DNA from 2 places in the Gottschalkia acidurici 9a genome. Region 1 is predicted to be linked to the other one. Evidence: riboswitches for the same ligand, from Rfam matches in the RefSeq annotation. Region 1 holds a riboswitch; the other holds the start of a gene.
What was found. Region 1 has a riboswitch for S-adenosylmethionine ahead of CURI_RS05915 (O-acetylhomoserine aminocarboxypropyltransferase/cysteine synthase family protein). Riboswitches for the same ligand answer to the same signal wherever they lie in the genome.
Positions count from the first base shown of each region.

Region 2: another riboswitch for S-adenosylmethionine. It lies ahead of metK (methionine adenosyltransferase); the one in region 1 lies ahead of CURI_RS05915 (O-acetylhomoserine aminocarboxypropyltransferase/cysteine synthase family protein).

Region 1 is NC_018664.1:1,260,207-1,267,420, forward strand. It holds gene thiE (thiamine phosphate synthase) at 1-89, opposite strand, end outside; gene thiF (sulfur carrier protein ThiS adenylyltransferase ThiF) at 95-712, opposite strand; gene thiH (2-iminoacetate synthase ThiH) at 728-1,843, opposite strand; gene CURI_RS05905 (thiazole synthase) at 1,865-2,635, opposite strand; gene thiS (sulfur carrier protein ThiS) at 2,640-2,840, opposite strand; TPP riboswitch at 2,964-3,064, opposite strand; SAM riboswitch class I at 3,241-3,344, shown strand; gene CURI_RS05915 (O-acetylhomoserine aminocarboxypropyltransferase/cysteine synthase family protein) at 3,419-4,696, shown strand; gene CURI_RS05920 (MalY/PatB family protein) at 4,714-5,892, shown strand; gene CURI_RS05925 (gamma-glutamyl-gamma-aminobutyrate hydrolase family protein) at 6,049-6,801, shown strand; gene CURI_RS05930 (ABC transporter substrate-binding protein) at 7,049-7,214, shown strand, end outside.
Region 2 is NC_018664.1:229,543-236,756, reverse strand. It holds gene CURI_RS14855 (sigma-70 family RNA polymerase sigma factor) at 1-452, opposite strand, end outside; gene metK (methionine adenosyltransferase) at 700-1,887, opposite strand; SAM riboswitch class I at 2,111-2,216, opposite strand; gene CURI_RS01120 (hypothetical protein) at 3,199-3,840, shown strand; gene CURI_RS01115 (hypothetical protein) at 4,371-4,829, opposite strand; gene CURI_RS01110 (hypothetical protein) at 5,460-5,657, opposite strand; partial or broken gene CURI_RS15995 (IS200/IS605 family transposase) at 6,051-6,180, opposite strand; gene CURI_RS01105 (phosphodiester glycosidase family protein) at 6,413-7,214, shown strand, end outside.

The DNA of each region.
Region 1 (7,214 bases):
ACTTGTATATTGTCTTTTCCATTTGAAAATTCTTCAGCAGTTATACAATATAGTTCTTTTTCGAATAAAGCTTTAAGTTTATTTCTCAATGAAATCATCTCCTAAAATTATTAATTACATAGTTTAATATAACATTCGCCTGTTTAGCAGCAGCAGTATTAACTCTTGGAGAAATTGGTGGGCAGTTTTCACTTACTTCGGAAACCAAATCTCCTATAAGATAAAAATTACTTTTAATTTTCCTAGTAGTTATAAGGTTACTATCATCCCAGCCAGCAAGGCCAGATGCTGAAACTAAAAGTTTATTTGATCCTAAAAACTTCTCAACTATCATTTTTTTACAACTTGACTTGTCAAAAGCTTCAACTATTATATCGCAATCATTATATATATCTTCTAAATTATCATAGTTTAAATATATATTTAATGAATCTATATTAACATCAGGATTTATTAAAATAAGATTTTCTTTAAGAGCCTCGACTTTAGGCATACCAACTTGATGATAAAAGAAAAACTGTCTGTTTAAATTAGAGTATTCAATTTTGTCAAAATCAGCTATTATAAAGTTTTTAAATCCACACCTAGTTAAATTAAAGGCACAGTTAGAGCCAAGTCCGCCTGCACCTGCAATACCTATTTTGACTGACTGTATAGCTTTAAAGTTGTTTTCACCAAGTTGATTTAACAAAGTTTCTTCAAAAAGATTCATAAATTCACCAGCCTTTTATAAACTAAAACTATATGATATCCCAATCTTTAAGAACTGGCTGATATCCAAGTTTTTTATGTCTAATAACATATCCTGTAAGTCTCTGTTATCAGATATATCAAATTGTCCATTATCATCACTATTTTTAGAATGTCCGCCTACAGAAGTATTAGAATCCGCTGACATTTTAGTAACACCTAGTGGTAGTACATTGTTTCTAAAATTGACATCTTCTCTTGTTGACATTGTTATTCCAACTCTGGGTATAAAAAGTCTAAGAGCTAATATAAACTGAACTAGGTTTTTATCATTAACTGGCATGCAAGGGAAGTCTTCACCAACATGAGGTCGTATTCTAGGCATAGACACATTAACATCTATATGAGAATATTTATTCTGAATGTACTCTGCATGTAATCCTGTTAAAAAGGCATCTTTTTGCCAATTATCAAGACCTAGGAGAGCTCCAACATTTACTGAACGTATATTAGCCTTACAAGCTCTTTCAGGAGCATCAAGTCTAAATCTATAATCTTTCTTAGGACCCTTGAGATGAAGTTTATCATAAAGCTCTTCATTATAAGTTTCTTGATATATGGTTAAAGAGTCAACTCCTGCTTGTACTAATGTTGAATATTCATTCTCTTCTAATGCATATATTTCTATTCCGATAGAGTTAAAATACTTCCTTAAAATATCTACACATTTACTAATATACTCTACGGAAGATATACTTTTTGCATCTCCGGTAAGTATTAATATGTGCCTAAATCCTTTAGAAGAAATTAATTTCGACTCTTTTTCAACCTCTTCAAATGTTAATTGATTTCTACCTATACTATTTACTGCATTAAACCCACAATAGACACATTGATTTGTACAATAATTGGCTAAATACATAGGAGTATACATAAGTATAGTCTTTCCGAACTGCTGAACTGTAAGTTTATGTGATAGCTGAGCCATATCCTCAAGAAAATATTCTGCTGTTGGAGAGAGTAATGCTAAGAAGTCCATAGAATTTAACTTACTTTTCTTTAAGATTTTCCTTATATCATTTTTAGTAATTTGCTTATTAAAACTTTCTAAATTGAAGTCCTTGTATTTAGAACAAATACTATAAAAACTCATAATATAACCTTCTTTATCAAATTATTCGTTTAAAAAACCTGTAAGTGGAGAAGATGCACTTGCTGTTATATTTACTTCTCCAAGTCCTGCAAGGTAAGCCTTTCTTCCAGCTTCAACCGCACTACCAAAAGCTTGAGCCATAAGTATAGGGTCATTAGATGAAGCTATAGCTGTATTTAAAAGGCAAGCATCAGCACCCATTTCCATAGCTTCACAAGCATCAGAGGGCTTACCTATACCTGCATCTACAATTACTGGAATAGGTATTTCATCTATGAGTATTCTAATTAGCTCTCTAGTCTGTATACCTCTATTTGATCCGATAGGAGAACCTAAAGGCATAACAGTAGCAGCCCCTACATTAACAAGCTCTTTTGCCACCATAAGATCTGGACTTATATATGGAAGGACTACGAATCCTTCAGATGCTAGAACTTCAGTAGCCTTTATAGTTTCATATCCATCAGGAAGAAGATATTTATTGTCTGAAATAACTTCTATTTTAATCCAATCTCCACATCCTGTTGCCCTTGCAAGTCTAGCTATTCGTATTGCTTCTTCAGCATTTCTTGCTCCAGATGTATTAGGGAGAAGTTGGATACCTTTAGGTATGTAACTTAGTATATTTTCTGAATCAGAACTAAAATTTACTCTTCTTAAAGCAACCGTAATGATTTCAGATTTAGATTTTTCCAAGACTTGTGGAATAAGCTTATCGGAAGAATATTTACCAGTTCCAACAAGCAATCTACTACTAAACTCTTTTCCACCAATTATTAGTTTATCGGACATATTATCAACCTCCTCCTACAAAGCTTAAAACTTCTAAGCTATCATTTTCTTTTAATACTGTATTAGCCCAATCTTCACTTCTAAGTACATTAAGATTATATTCAACCACTACATTATTTGGATAAAGTCCTTTGGATATTAAATAATCTAAAAGAGTTATACTTTCTTCTATAACTTCTTTCTGACCATTTATAAAAATGTTCATTTATATCACCACCTTCTAAATAAAACTCTTTAATACTGTTGAGAATACAAAAAAGGCTTACCTCTAGGTAAGCCTTATAGTATGCAAAATAATATATAGCAAAAATAATCTACTATTATAAAGTAAACTAAATATAAGCTTTCCTACGATGGTTCTAACCATATCAGGTTCAAAGGGTCAGGTTTTTAAACCTTCTCAGCCAAAAGGCTCCCCTAGCTCGATGTTATTATATTTTTCTTTATATGATTTAACACAATTATAGTTTATTATTTTATTTTTGTAAAGATATAAAAAGTAATCTCTATAATACCTATAAGAATTATAAAAAATAAAGTTGACAGAATATTATTAAGACTATATAATAATCTATAATATATGGTACATATTTGATAATAAAATATTCTTATCCAGAGAGGTGGAGGGACTGGCCCTGTGAAGCCCAGCAACCCAAGAGAATTTCTTGAAGGTGCTACATCCAGCAGGTAGGATCCTGATAGATAAGACGAAACAGAAGATTATCTTCCTACTGAACAATAGTAGGAAGATTTTTTATTATAGAAAATTAGGAGGCTAGGTAAATGGACAAAAAATTACGATTTGAAACTATACAACTTCATGGAGGGCAAACTATAGATAGAGAAGCTAAATCTAGAGCAGTACCAATTTATCAAACAGCATCTTATTTATTTGATGATACAGAAGACGCTGCAGATATTTTTGCATTAAAAAAATTCGGATATGCTTACTCTAGAACTAGAAATCCTGTGTTTGAGATATTAGGAAATAGATTAGCACAGTTAGAAGGTGGATTATCTACATTAGTAACGTCATCTGGAATGGCAGCTATAACTTATGCAATATTAGGTCTAGCAAAGGCGGGGGATGAGATAGTAGCATCATCAACTTTATACGGAGGGACAGTAACTCTTTTTAATTATACTTTTAAAGACCTTGGTATAAATGTTAAGTATTTTAATCCTGACAATTTAGATGAGCTTAGGGGAGTAATAACAGATAAAACTAAAGCAGTATTCATAGAAACTATAGGAAATCCAGAAATAAATGTATCTGATATAGAAGAAATAGCTAATATATCACATGAAAATAAAGTACCACTAATAGTAGATAATACATTTGCTACACCTTATCTTTGTAGACCGATAGAATTTGGAGCAGACATAGTAGTTCATTCACTTACTAAATTTTTAGGAGGTCATGGAACTAGCATAGGCGGGATACTAATTGATAGTGGAAAATTCAATTGGGATAACGGAAAATTCCCTCAGCTTACAGAAGCACAAGATAGATTTAAAGGAGTAAAGTTCTACGAGCAGTTCGGAGAAACTGCTTATATTACAAGAACAAGAAATACACTTATGAGTGACATAGGAGCCTGTCTATCTCCGTTTAATGGATTTCTAATTTTACAGGGAATAGAGACTCTTTCGCTTAGAATGGAAAGACACGTAGAGAATGCAAAAAAAATAGCTGAATATTTAGAAAATCATGAAAAAGTAGCATGGGTGAAATATCCTGCACTTAAAACAAATAAATATCATGAAATAGCTAAAAAATATTTGCCTAAAGGATCAGGAAGTATATTTGCTTTTGGACTTAAAGGTGGATATGAGGCAAGTAAAAAATTAATAGAATCTGTAGAGATATTTTCACATTTAGCAAATGTAGGAGATGCTAAGTCACTTATAATACATGCAGCATCAACTACACATCAACAATTAACGGAAGAAGAACAAATAGTAGCAGGTGTTTCACCAGATCTTATAAGAATGTCAGTTGGTATAGAAAATGTAGACGACTTGATAGAAGACTTAGAAAATGCATTAAAGAATATATAAAGGAAAGGGAGATTTTAATGAGTAAGAAATATAACTTTGATGAAGTAATAGATAGAATGGGAACTTATTCAAACAAATGGGATGGTGCATATAAATACTTTGGAACGAATGACTTAATACCACTTTGGATAGCAGATATGGACTTTGCACCTCCTAGGGAAGCTGTAGAAGTTATAGAAAAAAGAGCAAAACATGGAATATATGGATATACATTAACAGAATCTAAGCATAGAAAACCATTCATAGAGTGGTGTAAAAGTAGATATAGATATGATGTTAAAGAAGAATGGATAGTAAATACTCCGGGGGTTGTGCCTGCTATATGTGCAGCTATTCAATCATTAACAAATGAAGGTGACGAAATAATGATACAGCCACCAGTATATCCACCTTTTTTTAACTCTGTTAAGAATAATGATAGAAAATTAGTAGAAAATCCTCTAATTTTAAAAGATGGAAAGTATGAAATTGACTTTGATGACTTAGAATATAAAATTAAAAACGGAAATATAAAAATGCTTTTACTATGTAATCCTCATAATCCTGTAGGTAGAGTATGGAATAGGGAAGATCTAGAAAAAATAATGAACATATGTAAAGAACATAATATACTTGTTTTCTCAGATGAGATACATGGAGATATAATATATAAAGGTAACCAATTTAATTCATTAATGACTTTTCCTAAAGAATACTATGACAATATAATAGTAGCAACTGCTCCAAGTAAAACTTTTAATATAGCAGGACTTTATTATTCTAATATTCTAATACCAAATGAAGATATTAGACAGAAAGTTAGACTTGTGCTAACTAAACTCAATATAAGTGCTGAAAACGTGTTTAGCATAAACGCAGGAGCAGCAGTTTATGAATATGGTGAAGATTGGGTAGATGAGCTTGTAGACTATCTAGAAGAAAATGCTAAGTTTGTAGAACAATTTATAAAAGAAAGATTACCAAAAATAAAGACTTTTAATCTTGAAGGAACATACTTAATGTGGTTAGATTTTAGAGAGCTATTTGAGGATCAAGATGAGCTAAAAGACTTTTTAATAAACAAAGCAAAAGTAGGATTAAATGATGGTACTACATTCGGTAGCCAATATGTAGGATTTGCAAGACTTAACATAGCATCTCCAAGAAGTATAATAGAAGAAGGTTTAAAAAGAATAGAAAAAGCTTTAAACATATAAGGTAAACAAGCATACTCTTATAGTATAGGATTAAAATCCTAAAAATTGATTTTATTATAAAATATATTATGATATAATTACTATTATACACTTCAACGACAATTAATTTGAATAATATAAATTTATAATAAAAAAGAGATATAAAGGAGACAAGTCTTGAAAAAGCCAATAATAGGAGTAGTAGGAAGTTTATCAAATGAAAGTGGAAAAAATATCATGGAATCTACTGAACGAGTATTTACTAGTGAAAAGTATGTAAATTGTGTAGAAAAAGTAGGAGGTATACCTATAGTTCTTCCACACATAAATGAAATACTAGACATAAAAAGACAGATAGAACTATGTGATGGTTTACTTTTATGTGGTGGAGCAGACATACATCCTATTTATTATGGAGAAGAACCGTATGAGAAATTAGGGTTCGTAAACTCAAAAGAAGATGAATATCAAATAAAAGTAACTAGAATGGCACTGAACTTACACAAACCAATATTAGGAGTGTGTAGGGGACACCAACTATTAAATGTAGTTTGTGGAGGGACTCTTTATCAAGACATGGAACAAGTACCATCTAAAACTATAAAGCATAATCAGATATCAAAGAGATATGAACCATATCATAGCATAAAGATAGTTAAAAATAGCATTTTGGAAAAAATTTTAGGAAACACTATACTGGTTAATAGTATACATCATCAGTGTATAAAAGAGCTCGGAAAAGGTTTAAGAGTTATTGCAACATCTAAGGATGGAGTAATAGAAGCTGTAGAGATGGGTGGAAGAGATTTTGTAGTAGGAGTACAATGGCATCCAGAGGAAATGGCTATGAATAATGATGAGAATATGTTAAATATATTCAAAGAGTTTATCGATAAAAGTGTAAAAGTAGAATTAGAATATAATATATAATAAATTAAACCTCTTACTTTAACTTGTAAGAGGTTTTCATTTACTATTGAGGCAAATAATAGTATAATGATTAAATATAAATGTTTCTGAAAAAAAGTTAATTTTATAAATACTTAAAAACATCCTGAGATTATAAAGTTCAAATTGATTTTTTAGCGCGAATTTTGTATAATGAATTAGTACTTTAATGTATAAAAGTATAAAGAATATAAAAAACAAGAATAATTTTTTCAAGGAGGATTAATAAATGTCTAGGATTAAAAAACTACTGGCTGTAGGAATGACACTTGTAATGAGTGCAACTATACTAGCTGGATGTGGACAAAAAGAAAATGGAAAAGATGGTGCAAAGGTAGAGTCAGATGTAATTAAAATAGGAGCAATAGCGCCTGAAACAGGAGAAGTTGCAGTGT
Region 2 (7,214 bases), 1.0 Mb from region 1:
ATAACTATATCTCGTTGTCTTTCCGTAAGTTCTAATAAACTATTCCAAAGTTCTCTTTGTTCTTCTTTTTTTACTATGATGTTGTCCTGAGTTAAGTTAGGATCTTCTAACATATCTACTAGTTCTAAATTTTCACCATCACTTATATTGTGATTTATAGATATAGAACTTTCCTTTATTTTATGTTTGTCTAAGTAATGAAACCTTAAAGCATTCTTTATATATCCTAAGAAGTGTTTTCCACTTTCTAGTTTCTTTTCTTGCAATATAGTTAATATAACTTCATATCCTTCTTGAATAAGGTCATCGTACATTTGATAATTATTATAGTATTTCTTTATTGACGATATTATCAGTGGTTTCAAATCTTCTAAAATCTCCTCTTTATATTTACTATCTATTGGTCCTCCACTTTTAATCTGTTCGTAAAAGTGATTTATCTTTATATACATACTTACCTCCGTTAGGAGTACTCCATTGTTTATTCCTAGGTAAGTATAGTTTATATATGTAGACTTATTTGGTAAATTTAGGAGTTGAGTAAAAGTCCGCTTAAGATATCTTTCAAGTCCGTTCTTTTCTATTTAGTGTATATATAAAGTCGTGCTAACTATGTAATAGAGTTTCATTAACTACTTGTATTTTTTTGCAATAAAAAAGAGCCTTGTATAGGCTCTTTTTTATTGTTTTATTGGTTTATTATTGTCCTAGTCCTTCTTTTCTTAAGATTTCAGCTTTATCTGTTTTCTCCCAAGATAATCCTAAGTCTTCTCTTCCGAAGTGTCCGTATGCTGCTATTTGTCTGTATACTGGTTTTCTTAAGTCTAAATCTCTTATTATTGCAGCTGGTCTTAAGTCAAAATGTTTTTTAACTAGTTCTTCTATTTTAGTTTCTTCTATCTTATTAGTTCCGAAAGTATCTACAAGTATAGATACTGGTTGTGCAACCCCTATAGCGTATGCAAGTTGAAGCTCACATTTATCTGCAAGTCCTGCAGCTACTATATTTTTTGCAACGTATCTTGCAGCATAGGCAGCTGATCTATCTACTTTTGTTGGATCTTTTCCTGAGAAAGCTCCTCCTCCATGTTTTGCATATCCACCATAAGTATCTACGATTATTTTTCTTCCTGTAAGTCCAGTATCTCCTTGTGGCCCTCCAACTACGAATCTTCCAGTTGGGTTAATATAGTATTTAGTATCTTCATCTAATAATTCTTTTGGTATTATTGGACTTATTACATTATCTTTTAAGTCTTTCTCTATAGTCTCTTGATCTATTTCTGGTCCATGTTGAGTAGATATAACTATAGCGTCTACTCTAACTGGTTTATTATCATGGTATTCTACTGTTACTTGAGTTTTTCCGTCTGGTCTTAAGTAGTCTAGTGTTCCATCTTTTCTTACATCTGTTAATCTCTTTGCTAGTTTATGAGCTAATGATATTGGAAGCGGCATAAGCTCTTTAGTCTCATTACAAGCAAAACCAAACATTATACCTTGGTCTCCTGCTCCAATTAGATCTAATTCATTTTTTTGCCCTTCTCTATGTTCTAAAGCTTCATCTACTCCTTGAGCTATATCTGCTGACTGTTCGTCTATAGTAGTCATAACTGCACAAGTTTCTGCATCAAATCCATACTTCGCTCTAGTATACCCTATCTCTTCTACAGTCTTTCTTACTAACTTAGGTATGTCCACATAAGTATTTGTAGTTATTTCCCCTGCTACCATCACAAGCCCTGTAGTTACTGTAGTTTCACAAGCAACTCTTGACGATGGATCTTTTTCAAGCATAGCATCTAGTATAGCATCTGATATTTGATCACACATTTTATCTGGATGTCCTTCTGTTACTGACTCCGATGTAAATAACCATTTTCTCATTTTAACATATCACTCCTTATATTTATTATTCACAATAAGACGCATATTGAGTATCTTATCCTTCTCATTGTTTATAATTCTTAATCCCCTATGTCGATAGTTTCTTCTATGTCATTGATAAGAATATTAATAACTCATGTAATTTCAAAAGTACATTGAAATTGGTTTGTTAACTAAAAAGGACCCTTCTAAAAGAAGAGCCCTTATTTCTTATTATAATAAGACCTCATCTTCCAGAACTCTAGTCCTGCAGGATTTAGCACCAAATAATTTAAATTATCGGTTGCCGGGTTTCATAGGGCCTGTCCCTCCACCTCTCTTGATAAGGTAATCAAGTTTTTTATTCTATTTTCAATAGAGTAATGTTACCACATAGTTTTTTTATGTCAATAGCTATCTCAAACTCACATGCTAATTACAGTCCTTCTTTCTTCATATACTTTCTTGAACTCCCAACAATACATGCAACATCGGCTTTTTTATAATAAGTTTTGTATTTGACTTTTAATCTATAAGTTCATCTCTACTTACAGGTACTGCTCTAAGTGTTCTGTTGATGCTTCTATTATCTTGCTTTCAGTTCTTACTAACTAATAATCTAACTTTAATATTCCAATACTAGTTTTACATCAGAAGCCAAAGATAATAGTACAGGACTTTGGAACGAATCTGCTAAGGCTCAATACGAAGCTAAAGTACTGCTAGTAATAACTATAATGCGAATACTCAATCACAGCAAAACACCAGTGTAGATCTTGTTATAGTCATGACAGATAAAAAGTATCACAGAGCTAACTGTAGAACTGTAAGACAAATAAAGCAATACGTTACGTCAAGTGAAGCTCAAGTCACGGTATATACTGCCTGTAAAGTTTGTAACCCTTAAGAGATGTATTAATTGCATATCTTTTTTTATACCTAAAACCCTCTCACTGCAACCTCTCTTCCATGATTATTATAAAAAGATCATGTAAGGATAATTTGCTCCACAGGCTTAAAAGACAAGGCTTTACTCTAGTATTCAGATAACCTATAACCTTTTTTAAAAAATTAACTAAAACTTTATTTCCCTTCAGGAACACTCGCGTGAGCCAGAAGGATAACTGAGAAAAACATTCGGTTGATCTTCGGTTCTTAGTGTAAAACTCTACCTTGATTACAATCTAAACATTTTAACCTGTAATAGGTATTTAAATAAAAAATAGTTTAATTTGACACTTAATTCTTTATGTCATATGATTGATTTATGCTAGCATTTGTAAATTTAATATTTCAACGTTGAAAAAACAAATGGAAAGGGTGCATATTTATATGAGAATGATTAAATCGTTAACCAAATATCTATCACTTTTTTTAATTGCTACCATACTCACTTTATCAGTTTCTATTGATTCTTATGCTTCTAATGACACGATTGATTCCACACAAACTTTGGATTTAAATAACTCTGATGTTACAATTAGTGATCCTAAAACACTAGATGAATTAGCAGAAAGCTTATCTGAAAAATCTAATATTAGTAAAAATGAAGCTAAAGAAATGCTTCAAAATAGTTTAGAAACAGATGCTATATCTTTACGTACTGCTAGTGGAACAGAATATAGGGAGATTTCTCAAACTATATTCGTAAAAGGTAAATATTACGTTCAAATGGTTTTTTACTGTGAAGTAAATAAATCTGGCCCTATGGTTATTCATAGAATTTTGAACTATACTTTAGATAGGGGTTATAGGGGTGGTACATATGGATTCCAGGGTGATATTTATGTTAATTTAGAAAATAGCAAGTCTATATACTATTCTATCAATGGCGATTTTTATAGGAATAGCCAATTAGGTGTTGAAGTTGGTGGAGGACTTGGTATTGGAGAATCAGGTACATTATCACTTAAAGTTTCAGGTAAACTAGATCACTTTGCTTACTTATACAATAGTGATAGAATCTCTTGGTGAAAGTAGGTAAATCTTCATGTCTTATATGGGATATCAAAATTTTATAAAAAACAATGCTCATATTTTACTACTTATAACACTAGCATTTTGGATACTTTCTTTATGGGTTGAAAAAATATTCACTCCTAATCATTTATGTCAAAAAATTTTATTTTCAATCTATATTGTAGTTGTATTTTTCTATTTAGTATCTTATTTAGTATATTAAAAGAAAATATTAATGAGTAAAATTCTTGTGTATATAAGTAAAAACAGAAAAATGGACAATAAGCTGAATATAGCTTTTTTTGTCCATTTTTTTACTTAATCGGGAATTAAATCGCTGCATGATTTATATATACCCTCTGGAAGAGTTCTGTTGTTTAAAAGTTATAAGTTGTCAAGAAGCTAATATTTCATAAAAAATGGGAATGTTCTAATAAAGCATATTCCTGTTTCTTATGCTCTAGAACCTCTTACAAGACTTATATTTAGTTTTCTAACCCAAGTTAATATAAAACTATACTTTATTCAATAAAAACGATTAAAATTTAGATACGTTCATTTAAATTATTAAATAAATTCTCAATGTATTCAATATCTAAAGCATCATCTTTAACCTTTAAAAGAAATATCTGATCTTTTCCTCTCTGTATATATACCATTATTTCATTTTCGTTATAAACATGAATACTCTTTTCTTCACCTGTTTTAGTATTCTCAAACATAAATTTAGTGACTTCATCATCAAAGTTAAATTCCTCACATTTTTCATATTCAAAAGAATTAAAGTATTCAAGTATTTTGTTTATGTGGTCTATATCATTGTCTTTTCTATAATCAGAATCTTCTCTATTATCAAAAGATAGTTTCAATCCTATGACTTGATCAAAACTATTTAGCTTAAAATCGTTAAAAATTACTTTTACATATTTATTAAAATCATAATATTTACTTATTAGTAATAATAAAGTTATTGCGACTGCAGCTAACTTAATTTTTTTTTGCAATAGACTAGACCCCCTTTTTCAATTAAATACTCTAGTAGCACTATTCGCACACTCATCACTCATATAATATCACACTATTACATCTTATTTCTAAAAGGTCAATACCTTCAACTTATAGACATAATCATAGTAAGTTATAAACCTCTAAAAAATACATATACTAAATAGATATAGAATCACTAACTCTCAGAAACTAGTCTGATAGTTCAGTACATCTAATTTATTAGTAATTTTAGATATCGGTTAATATAGAAAAAGACAAAAAAGCTAGATGCAAGCATTATCAACAATTATAAGAGTTATGTTAAAAACTAAGTCAGACTAGATAAGTATAAAACTAAGGCTAACATTATATAAACTCTGACTTAATATTAATAATAAAAATCTCTGTTAATGTCAAAAGATTTTAGTTAAAAATAGTTATAAAATTAGTTTAAATATTAAATTAAAGCATGAAGAAACAGAAGATCCGTATCCTTCTATTTTAAAATATTCAATTGTGTAAATTCATTTTTTATTCTTACACGTGTCTATAAATGCTTCTACAGAAGTTCTAAAGTATGCACATAGTTGTTCTATTTTACTTCCATCTGCATCTAGTAATTCTCCATGATTATTATGTAAAACTCCTTATAGTGCTGCAATCCCCGCATTGAAATATAAATCTCCGTATTCCACGTACATTTGAGTCATATCCTCTAATGCTTCTTTATCTTTAAAGAACTTATATAGACCTATATTAGCTAATATCTTATCAACTATATTGAAAGCTAAAGGATTATTTTTTATATGTGACTTAGATATAAAAGGTCTAAATAACTTGCTCAAAGCATTTTGATTAATACCTATAACATACCCAGTAACTTTAGATACATTATCTTTAGTCCTTTTAACTATATTAGTTACACTAAGACCTATATCTTTTATTTTACATACAATTCTATCAAGATCCTTTGAATTAACTCTTTTAATTTTTAGTTACCAAAGTATCTTTTAAGAATGGTCTGCCGAACTCTGCTTATCCTATCAATTCATAGTTTTGTTTATCTTTAGATACTTTTATACTTCTTAACTTTTTGAAAGAAGCAGCAGTATTTAAAAAAGCTAAATAGAATGATGTTAGTACCTCTAAGACTTCATCCTTACTATACTTCAAGAACTTATCATTAAAAACTAAGCCAGCAAATATTTTTATGTAATAATCATCTAATTATGCTACAACTCTATAGTCCTTTTAAATCTAATTTCTACACTTTGTACATCAAATACTTTCCTTCTATAATCTAGGACAGAATACAAAATGGCAGTTTATTAATGATACTGTTGTTTTAGCTCTTCTATAGTTTTTCATAATTAAACTATATAATTATATGTGTATGTTGTTAATTTATTTATAGATATTTTTAAAATCACCCATGTATTTAAAAGACTAAAAAAGGCTATTCATTTCATTAGTAAAGTGGTGAGCTTTCCGCCGACTTATTGTAATACACTTGTAAAGTAAACTAAACCTTTTTTGTTATATAATAGATATACGTTAATAATAAGAGATTTATATTCTAATCTATGAAAGGATGATTTCATTGAATAAATTTGTTAAGAAAGTAATGATAGGGCTTACTTCTATTACTATTACTTTTTCTAGTTTTAGTTCGGCACTAGCTATGCCCCTATTGTTACATGAGGATAAAACTAGTAAGAATCTATCTAGCGGTGTAGTACATGAGAGTATAAAGCAATTTCATGCTAATGGCTGGTGGAATATTAATGTACTTAGAGTAAATTTAAATGATCAATATACTAATATAGGAACTCTTTTTAGTAATAAAGGGATTTCTCAAAAAGATACTTTAACTAATATGATGAAAGATGATCCTAATGTTATAGGAGCTATAAATGGTGACTTTTTCTCTATGTCAAATCCAGGATTTCCTATAGGTCCTACTGTATCTAACGGTAAGATAATTTCTTCTCCAAAGTTTAATGAAGGTAAAGGAATGTCTCCTGTATTTACTGTTGACAATGCTAAGAATCCATCTATATCGTATTGGGATTGGAGTATCAATGTGGTAGCTGAAAATGGAAACACTCTACCTGTTATTACTATAAACAAAGATTCTGGTAGTCAACACCAAGCTATTGTATTTAATGATAGCTGGGGAGGTCTTTCTCATAATGGAAAAACAAGTGATGTAGTAGACTTAGTAGTTCAAAATGGTGTTGTAACAGAGGTGAGAGTTGGACAAGCTCCAATATATGTTCCTTATCAAGGTTATGTTGTGTCCGGAAAAGGTCCTGCTAAAGAGTTTCTTTTAAACAATTTTGCAGTTGGAAGTAAACTTACATTCCAAACTAGTGGTAATGTTAATTTTGATAATATAACTG